Regions from separate parts of the Thalassotalea piscium genome, predicted to be linked through region 1. Evidence: predicted binding sites of a transcription regulator. Region 1 holds the regulator's gene; the other holds the start of a gene.
The links. The regulator MetJ, encoded in region 1, represses methionine synthesis genes. The targets are predictions, from matches to a motif close to TAGACGTCTAGACGTCTA.

Region 1 (5,582 bases):
GCATCTTTGGTCATATGATAATGCACTCGGTTTACTAGCTCAACACTGCAATTTTCTGGTACAACCGCAAGTAAGCTGTGCTGATTTTCAGAGCAAACAAACTCTAATACTTTCGCGTCTTTTAATGAGCGTTTAAAGCATGCTCGTATATCACCATGTTCCGTTACTTTATGACCCACTGTGGCCATAATGGCTGCGGGTATGAATGAGACTTCGGTATCATGGCTCGCTAGCCACTGACTTACCGCCTTTTGTTGGTCTAAATATATAACAATGAACCCTTTCTCTGTATCATAGGTTATCGCTGAAAATTCTTCTGCGGCAAGCTTGCCCTTGGCACCTATAAAGCTTTCGCTGCGTGCCAATAATAAGTCGTTTAAATAGGTTACTGACAACTCTTGTTTGGCTATTTGGCCAAAAGAGCCGATTTCTGTACCGCTCACCTCAGGGGCGAAACTACTTGCAACATGTAAATGTGTACTATGGTTATTTAATGGCTGTAATGTTTTAGCGTGAAGTACAGGGTTACCCAAACGGCCTAATTCTTTTGCAACACCATTAGGTAAGCGGTGTAATTTTCGAGAATGAGGAACAACCCGCGGATCAGCGCTGTATATACCATCAACATCAGTCCACAATGTTACATTTCCTGCACCAACTAAAGCCGCCATAATAGTGGCAGAATAGTCACTACCATTGCGACCCAAGGTTTTAGTTAAACCGTCAACATCTTTACTTATATAGCCAGTTACAACAGTAAGCTTATCCGCCTTTCGGCATGCTAATAACTGTTTCTCACTTAACGGATATTCAACTTGGCAATCACGCTCATTATTAATCACTAAAAAGTCCCGAGCGTCTAGGTAATGACTTGGACAAACACGCTCATTTAACACTGCAGACATTAATCGTGCTGACCATAACTCACCAAAGCCGAGTAAATCATTTTCAAATGCATTAACGTCTGTGCGTAGCCAGCTAATTAACTGGCTAATGTCTTGCTCTAAGTATTCAATTAAACGTGCAGCACTCGATTTATTCAATAGTGAAGAAATTAACCCCGCTTGGTTTTCTTTCAGTGCGATAATTTCATCATTTAAGGTTGGGTCATCTAATTTTGCTAAGCCTAGCACCGCAAATAATTGGTCGGTAGTTTTACCATTAGCAGACACCACCACAATATCGTTTAAATGGCAGTGATGCTGAATAATACCTATCACACGCTCGATACATGCTTTATCTGCTAAGCTACTACCACCAAATTTATGAACTTGTACTGCTTGTTTTGCTAATTGGTTATTTTCTGCGCTTAACGCGACAGCATTTGATGACTGTTCCATAATAAGAGTTACACTTCTAAAATCAATTAAACTACTGTCGCTGACTAGCAACGAGCCCTTGTGCTAAATCAGCAATAATATCGTCAATGTCTTCAATACCTACAGAAATACGCACTAATGACTCAGTAATACCGGCTTCAATTTGTGCCGAATGCTCCATACTAGCGTGAGTCATAGTGGAAGGATGGCTAATTAAACTCTCAACTCCTCCTAACGACTGCGCCAGTGTAAATAAGGTTAAGTTAGCAAATAATTTTTCAACCGCCGCAATCCCACCTTTTATTTCAAAACTTAGCATGCCACCCGCACTCTCTTGCTGTTTTTTAGCTACATTATGATTTGGGTGCGTGATAAACCCTGGGTAGTATACCTTTTCAATAGCTGTATTTTCTTGTAAAAATGCAGCAACTTGGTCGGCATTGGCTTGGTGTTGTTTTATTCTTACAGGGAGCGTTTTTAAACCACGTAGTGCTAGGTAGCTATCAAAAGCCGACCCCGTAATACCAATACAATTAGCCCACCAAGCTAGCTCTTCACCAATGGCAACATCTTTAGTCACTAATACGCCGCCAACAACATCGCTATGACCATTGATGTATTTAGTGGTTGAGTGAAAAACGATATCAGCACCTAGCGTTAATGGTTGCTGTAAAATTGGCGATAAAAAAGTATTATCAACAGCAACTAAAGCACCCGCCTGATGGCTTTTTTGGCAAATTTTTGAAATATCAACAATACGTAACAGTGGGTTACTTGGTGTTTCTATCAAGACTAATTTCGGCTTTTGATCTAATGCTTGTTGTAAAGCTTGCTCATCATCTTGGTCAACAATAATCAATTTAAATTGGCCGCGTTTAGCTAAATGAGTAAATAATCGATAACTACCACCATAACAATCATGCGGTATAACGATAGTGTCGTTAACTGACAGTAATTGGCAAATAAGATGAACGGCAGCCATACCAGTACTGGTGACTACACCAACCGCACCTTTTTCTAGGTCTGCTATAGCTTGGCCAAAAGTTGATCTTGTTGGATTACCGGTACGAGAATAATCAAATTGACGCTTATCGTTAAGTCCCTTTAGCGAATAGGTGCTTGATAAATGTATTGGCGCTACAACAGCACCATGATGTTTGTCGGTATTAATGCCACCACGAACGGCAATAGTGGCATTTTTTTTATCAGACATGAGCTTACCTAAAGAGTCAATTTCAAATGGATGTTTGGACGTCTACAACTCTAAACGGTTTCAATATTCCGGTCAAGAACTTTTAGACATCTACACTTCTACACATTCATAGTTGACTCATAGCTCACAAGCAGTAAAATCATACTTAGAATTTCTATGGGCTTTCAATTAGTACAAACATCATTACTCTCTGTTTGACTAGTGCGAGCGCCATTATAAAAAATATATTACAAATTAAATCAGAGGAAACTTCATGGCAAAGTGGAATGGCGAGTACATTAATCCATACGCAGAACACGGAAAAAAAAGTGAGCAAGTTAAAAAGATCACTGTTTCCATTCCGTTGCGTGTACTCAAGGTACTTACCGATGAGCGAACGCGCCGCCAAATTAATAATTTAAGGCATGCTACAAACAGTGAATTATTATGTGAAGCTTTTTTACACGCTTTTACTGGCCAACCCTTACCTGACGATCACGACTTAGCGAAAGATAACTTAGAGAAGTTGCCTGCAAGTGTGAGAAAAATACTAACTGAGCAAGGCATTACCGACTTTTCGCAATATGATGATGACGAAGTTTAATTTAATTCTGATGTATTAAAATATTAAAGCCAACTATTCGTTGGCTTTTTTATATTTGCTAGCACCTATTTCATGTAGTTCGCAGGTAGGTCTAGTGCCGCAACACCCGATTCTACTGCAGCAATAGCTACAGCTCTAGCTACACGGCCACACAGTCGTGAGTCCATTGGCTTAGGAATTATATATTCTTTACCAAATGTTAATTCGCTAACACCTGAGGCCGCCAATACCTCTTGTGGAACCGGCTCTTTCGCTAACTCACGAATAGCATGAACACAAGCAACCTTCATTTCATCGTTGATTGTTCTTGCTCTTACATCTAATGCACCACGGAAAATAAATGGAAAGCACAGTACGTTATTTACTTGGTTTGGATAATCAGAACGACCTGTTGCTATAATTACGTCATCGCGTGCAGATAATGCTAATTCAGGCTTAATTTCAGGATCTGGATTCGAGCAAGCAAATATCACTGGTTTAGGAGCCATCATTTTCACATGCTCAGCAGATAAAACATCAGGCCCTGAAACACCTACAAAAACATCAGCACCATCAATCACATCTTCTAAAGTTCGTTTGTCTGTATTATTAGCAAATGAACGCTTATATTCGTTAAGATCATCGCGACGGGTATGAATAACTCCCTTAGTATCTAGCATGTATATTTTTTCACGCTGTGCACCACACTTGATCAACAAGTCCATGCAAGCAATTGCAGCCGCGCCTGCGCCCATACAAACAATATCAGCTTCTTTAATATTTTTACCTTGTACATCAAGCGCATTTAGTAAACCAGCTGCAGTTACAATAGCAGTGCCATGTTGATCATCATGAAAAACAGGTACCTTACAACGTTCAATTAGTGCTTTCTCGATAATAAAACATTCAGGCGCTTTTATATCTTCAAGATTAATTCCACCAAAACTGTCTGCAATGTTGGCAACGGTATCAATGAAATCTTCAGTTGTTTTATGCTTAACTTCAATATCGAATGAATTAATACCTGCAAAACGCTTGAATAGTAACGCCTTACCTTCCATTACTGGTTTAGCCGCCATAGGACCTAAATTGCCTAAGCCTAAAATGGCAGTGCCATTAGTTACAACCGCAACTGTATTTCCTTTACCGGTATATTTATAAACATCGTCAGGATTTTCAGCAATTGCTCTAACAGGCTCAGCAACACCGGGGCTATACGCTAATGAAAGGTCGTAGCTTGTTTCTGCGGGTTTCGTCAGTTCGACACTTATTTTTCCTGGAATGGGTAATGCGTGATAATCTAATGCCTCTTGACGTAAATCAGTCATGTTTCTTCCTAAATGCGTTGAGTGATAATAATTTATTATTGTTAATATGATAAGTACGGCTATGGTATTTCATTTACCTTGAAGCAATCAAGAGCATTTGCATATAAACAATTTCTAGCAGCTATATAACTATATTATGTTCTTCTCGTTAGGTTTATATCAAATACTAAGTATAAAAAAACCAGCGATAAACGCTGGTTTTTATAAGAAATTAACTTTTGCTGATTTTACTCGAATGGATTAACTAAAATAATCGTTTCGTTTCTATCAGGACCTGTAGAAATTATATCAACAGGTACACCAGTAATTTCTTCTATACGCTTAATATAAGCAATTGCGTTCGCAGGTAGTTTATCTTTAGACGTTGCACCAACTGTTTTTTCGCTCCAACCTGGCATTTCTTCATAGACAGGCGTTACATTTTCGTAACCTTCGGCAGCTGTTGGTGGTACTGTAATTACATCGCCATTCGCTGTTTTATAGCCTATGCAGATTTTTAAGGTAGATAAGCCATCTAAAACATCGAGCTTAGTTAAGCAAAAACCAGTAATACTATTCACTTGAACTGCTCGATGCATCGCAACAGCATCAAACCAGCCACAACGACGCTCGCGCCCTGTAGTGGCACCAAATTCATGACCAACAGTACCTAAGTGCTCACCAATCTCATCATTGAGTTCAGTTGGAAAAGGCCCTGAACCAACACGCGTTGTATAAGCTTTTGTAATACCTAAAACATAATCTAAATGTAATGGCCCAAAACCACAACCTGTGGCTACACCGCCTACCGTAGTATTTGATGAAGTTACATAAGGGTATGTTCCGTGATCAATATCAAGCAGAGTACCTTGGGCGCCTTCGAACATAATAGACTCACCCGCTTTGCGAGATTGATCTAATAATTCAGGAATATCGGCAACCATACCTTTGATGATTTCACCAACTTCTAAAGCATCAGACAATGTTTGTTCATAACTAACCGGCTCAACTTTGTAATAGGTTGTTAAAACAAAGTTATGGTATTCCATAATTTCTTTTAACTTTATTGCAAAAGTCTCTGCGCAAAATAAATCACCTACACGTAAGCCACGACGAGCCACTTTATCTTCATAAGCTGGACCAATACCACGGCCAGTAGTACCAATTGGTTTATTACCACG
Region 2 (5,582 bases), 1.7 Mb from region 1:
TGCAGATATAAAATATTTGGCTGATTGGGTGAACACTTTTGTTACTCGTAATAATCGCTGGCAATCCCCCAAATATCTTATTGGTGAAAGCTATGGCACCACACGCGTTGCTGGTTTAGCACTTGAATTACAAGCTCGCCAATGGATGTACCTTAATGGCGTTATTTTAGTTTCGCCCACAGAAATAGGCATTAAACGTGAAGGCCCTGTGGAAGCTGCAAATCGCTTACCTTACTTTGCAGCAACAGCTTGGTATCATAAAGCGTTAGCTGAAGACCTACAAAACCGTGATCTGTTAGAAATACTACCAGAGATAGAAAAATTTACCGTAGAAAAATATTTACCCGCACTCGCAAAGGGTGGGTTTATTGAAGCCCAAGAAAAGCAAAACATTGCAAAGCAGGTATCACGCTATTCTGGTTTGTCAGTACAAGAAGTATTACGTAATAATTTAGATATTGAAGCGTCATATTTCTGGAAAGAAATTCTTCGTGATCGTGAACAAACTGTTGGCCGTTTAGATTCAAGATATTTAGGTATTGACGAGAAAGTAACCGGTAGCAGACCAGACTATAATGCTGAGTTAACGTCTTGGTTACACAGCTTTACCCCAGCAATTAATTACTATTTGCGTGAAGAGCTTAATTATAAAACTGATATAAAATACAATATGTTTGGTAATGTTCATCCGTGGGATAGATCGAATAATAGAACCGGAGAAAACTTACGCTTAGCCATGGCACAAAATCCCTATTTAAACGTAATGGTTCAATCGGGTTATTATGATGGCGCAACCAATTATTTTGATGCTAAATACACATTATGGCAGCTAGACCCCAGTGGTAAAATGAAAGATAGATTGTCATTTAAAGGTTACAAAAGTGGTCATATGATGTATTTACGTTATGAAGATCTTAAAGCGTCTAACCAAGATATTCGTGAGTTTATGCAAGCAACTTTACCTGATAAAGGTACACCCGCAAAATATCACTCAAAATAGATTCACATCTTCTGCAATAAAGGTTGTTGGTCTAGTTTAATAAGAGACTAGCAACCTTAATATACTCATATTGCGTGTTTTATTATTTACTGCATTTTCGCTTCTTTATGAGGAGTGACTCTATTACTTCCGCCGAGCCTTTTACAATATTGAATGCTCAGCTGAAATAAGATCAACACGCCCTAGTAATTACGACATTAAAAATACTGCCCAAATTAGAATGAGTATAGCGATCAGCGATATTGATCAAACTAAAAGCTCGCGTACTTGCTCAATTCCTGCTTAAATTACACAATTAGACTATTGTAGGAGAACACTTTGAATAAACTTATTTTTGCTGGCCTTATTTCTTTATCTGCCTTATTAGCTGGTTGCCAATCGAACATAAACACACAAGACATTGAGCAGGAAACTATTAATACGGCTACACTCACCTCAGCTTACTGGAAACTTACACAACTTAATGGTAATGCTGTAACTATGCAGCAAAATCAAGACCAAGAACGACACATGATTATGAACGCGGACGATAATCGTCTATCTGGTTTTTCTGGTTGTAATAGTTTTTTTGGTGAGTTTGAAGCAGAAGAACTACTTAAAGGGGAAGGGGAATTAAAGTTTGTTGGTGTTGCATCAACCAAAAGAGCTTGCCCTGATAGTAACATTAACGAACAAACGTACTTTAATGTATTAAGAGATACTGCTTTTTATCAAATTAATACAAACTCATTAACACTACTTAACAAACATAAAAAAGTAATAGCGCTGTTTAATGCGGTGTATTTGTAAATACTGACCTTGTCTTTTATAAACGTGACTTAAATTTGCACATGGATGTGTAAGGTTTAATTAATGTTTATTCTCTGGTTACTACTTAACCTGAGTTCGGGATAAGCTAAGTACACCAAAGCTAAGATTTTCGCGCGTATCTGCGTATAATTTGCTACTAATAGCCAGCTATTAGGTACACAAATTAGCCTTGATTCACACAAAACTTTTAGCATTGGTTGAGTTACAATGCACCTAGCACTTATAAAAGTCACCTAAAGCACTGTAAACTATTATTTTAAATGTTTTTATGCACATCCATTATCCCGAACTCAGGTTACTTAAGAAAAACAATAACACCTTTTTATTACAGTGCTCGTCACCGCACATACAATTATTTGGCTTAAAAGCGTTTTTATCTACACCAAACTTGGCCGCGAAAAGTCAACAGCTTTAGTTGAACCAATACAACATAATTTACCAATAGTGTTAATTACCATGGTGATAAATTCGTTGTAATTTTACTTTTAGATGGCTAGACTGCCAACTGTTGTTTTAATTTATGTTTAATACAAGATGACACTTATTAATACTTTCGCCAAAGCAGGGTAAATTATGAAAAAAGAAACTAAAATAATCAATGCTGGCCGTCAGTCTAAATGGACTAGAGGCGTCGTTAATCCACCCGTTGAGCGTGCCTCCACTGTAGTGTTTGATTCTGTTAAACAAATGAAACACGCAACTTCAAATCGTGGTAAACAGGTTTTATTCTACGGCCGCCGAGGAACAACTACCGCGTTTGCTTTTGCTGATGCAATGAATGAGTTGGAGGGCGGAGCAGGTTGTGCTATTTATCCTTCAGGTACTGCCGCTATTACCAATGCAATTTTGGCGTTCGTTAAAACGGGTGATCATATTTTAATGGCTGATAATACTTATGAGCCGACCCGTGATTTTTGTGAGAACGTGCTTAAACGCATGGGTGTTGAAACCACTTATTATGATCCTATGATTGGTGCAGGCATTGAACAATTAATTCAAAGTAACACTCGTATATTATTTTTAGAATCGCCAGGTTCAATTACTATGGAAGTACAAGATGTGCCTACCTTGGCTAAAATTGCACACCAACATAGTTGTATTGTAATGTTAGATAATACTTGGTCTGCAGGTGTTAATTTTCAACCGTTTGACTTTGGTGTAGACATTTCAATTCAAGCTGCCACTAAATACATAGTTGGCCATTCGGATGTGATGTTGGGCACAGCAACAAGTACAGAAGAGTATTGGCCAACATTGCGTGAAAATAGCTACCTAATGGGGCAATGTACATCACCAGATGACTTATACCTTGCTTTGAGAGGTATTCGCACACTTGCTGTTCGGCTAAAACAGCATCAAGAAAGCACATTAAAAATAGTAAAGTGGTTACAAACACGTGAAGAAGTAGGAAAAATACTACATCCTGCTTTTAATTCTTGTCCTGGGCATGAATTTTTTCAACGTGATTTTACAGGCAGCAATGGCTTATTTTCATTTGTACTTACTCGTGGAAACCAGCATTCATTAAATGCCTTACTTGATGGAATGAAACATTTTAAGATGGGATACTCATGGGGCGGATTCGAAAGCCTTATTTTAGGGGTTACTAATGTCAGTAGAACCCGTTCGGTAACTACGTGGGATGATACCTATCCATTAATTCGTTTGCATATAGGTTTAGAGAATGTTGATGATCTTATCGAAGACTTAACTCATGGGTTTGAACGATTAAACCAAACACTTTAATAAGGTTGTTCTTATGAATGTTGACTGGCAAAAATAGAATGAAATTAAATTGTGATCTTGCTGAGATAGATAATGGTGTTGCAGAGTTGGTAATGCCCTTTATTGATATGGCAAATATTTGTTGTGCAGCACATGCAGGCAGTACAGCGTTAATAAAATCGACCTTGAAGCTAGCTAAAAAGTATCAAGTGGAAATTGGCGCACATCCAAGCTACCCTGATCGTGAAAATTTTGGTCGAAAGTCGATAAATATTTCAAAGCAAGAGCTTACTGAAACCCTATACCAGCAAATTAGTTTAGTGTGTCTGCTTGCACATGAGAATGGACAAGAAGTGAGTTACGTTAAACCACACGGCGCGCTATATAATGATATGATTAATGACGAACAGTTATTTATATTGATCTTAAAAGTGATTGAGCAAATAAATTCGTCATTAAAGTTGATGCTATTGGCAACTCCCAATAACCAACATTTTAGACAATTAGCGAACGCTTTTGGTATTGAACTTATATTTGAAGCATTCGCTGATAGACGCTATACAGATGATGGTTTTCTGATGTCACGTACCGTAAGTGGTGCTGTGCTCAATAAAGAACAAACTTTAGCTCAAGTACAGCAATTAATTGCAACCCAAACCGTTGAAACCTCTGGCAAGCGCTTATTACCGTTAAATGCACAAACTGTATGTGTACATGGTGATAATAAAGACGGTGTGGACCTGATCAAAGAACTAAAGGAACTCTGTCATCAGTAAGTCATTATTAAATAAACAACCAAGGTATCAGTATCATTGTGAAATTGCCGGTGAAAATGCTTTTATCATCTATTTCACCCTTGCCGCAAGTGTAAACAATGAAAAGAAAAATGCCGATATAATTCGCTATGTTGCTAGCATTTCACATAAAGTACAGCTTAAATTAGCCAATATTGTACTAAACGTGATCCCTGCATATCATAGTTTATTAATTGTTTTCGACACAGATAAATCAAGCTTTAACCAATGCCAATCTTTGGTTGAAAACCTGATGTTAAACAGCAATCAACAGCTTTATAGTGTGAATAGTTTATCTACTAAAACTTTAACATTACCTATTTATTATGATGAAAGTGTTGGCCCTGATTTAGCACGTATTGCAAAACATGCAAAGCTTACGGTCGCAGAAGTCATTAACTTACATCAACAAGGTACTTACTACGTAAATGCAATTGGCTTTGCCCCTGGTTTTGCATATTTAGGGGAGGTGAATAGTAAAATTGCTATGCCAAGACTAACAAGTCCCCGTTTAAGTGTTCCTAAAGGTGCTGTTGCAATTGCAGAACAACAAACGGCTATTTATCCTGCATCATCTCCTGGTGGTTGGAACATCATAGGTCGTTGCCCATTAACATTATTTGATATAAATAAAGAGCAACCAATGTCGTTTTCTTTAGGTGATACTGTTACTTTCGATTCAGTAGATAAAAATACGTTTTTATCGCTTGGCGGTGAACTTTAATGCAAGGTTTTATTGTTGAAAAATCAGGTGTTCAAAGTATTTTAGTGGATAGCGGACGATTCGGTCAGGCTCATATTGGACTTACTCAAGGTGGACCTGCAGATGAAAATGCATTTTATTGGTTAAATCGGTTACTGGGAAATAATAGTAATAATACCGCTATTGAGTGTAATTTCGGTGGCTTGTTATTACGTTCAACTTCAGATCAAACTATTGCCGTAACCGGTGCTAATGCGCCTTTATTTATCAATGGTCAACGAAAAGCTACATGGTGTAGTTACCGTGTTTCAGCTGATGATTTGATTGAACTTGGCCATGCTAGTAAAGGCGCTATTGTATATTTAGGCGTTAATAAAGGTTTTAACATCCCTTTACAGTTCGGTAGTAGTACAACGGTTGTTAGAGAAAATATTGGTGGGTTGTCGGGTGAGCCGCTAAAGATAGGTGATATACTTCCTATTTTCGACGTTGAAACAAAACCCTTACTGTCAATGCCAAGAAAACACATCCCAAGTTATCATCAACATTT

Region 2: QUD79_RS07715 (cystathionine beta-lyase) is a predicted target of MetJ. The motif match lies at 2,289-2,306, and genes of this name have one in related genera.

Annotation. Positions count from the first base shown of each region.
Region 1 covers NZ_AP027362.1:3,526,572-3,532,153, forward strand. Annotated here, with positions in the region: gene metL (bifunctional aspartate kinase/homoserine dehydrogenase II) at 1-1,340, opposite strand, end outside; gene metB (cystathionine gamma-synthase) at 1,372-2,532, opposite strand; gene metJ (met regulon transcriptional regulator MetJ) at 2,786-3,115, shown strand; gene QUD79_RS15740 (malic enzyme-like NAD(P)-binding protein) at 3,181-4,422, opposite strand; gene QUD79_RS15745 (adenylosuccinate synthase) at 4,650-5,582, opposite strand, start outside.
Region 2 covers NZ_AP027362.1:1,792,682-1,798,263, forward strand. Annotated here, with positions in the region: gene QUD79_RS07705 (S10 family peptidase) at 1-1,000, shown strand, start outside; gene QUD79_RS07710 (META domain-containing protein) at 1,319-1,789, shown strand; gene QUD79_RS07715 (cystathionine beta-lyase) at 2,384-3,556, shown strand; gene pxpA (5-oxoprolinase subunit PxpA) at 3,595-4,311, shown strand; gene pxpB (5-oxoprolinase subunit PxpB) at 4,355-5,053, shown strand; gene QUD79_RS07730 (5-oxoprolinase subunit C family protein) at 5,053-5,582, shown strand, end outside.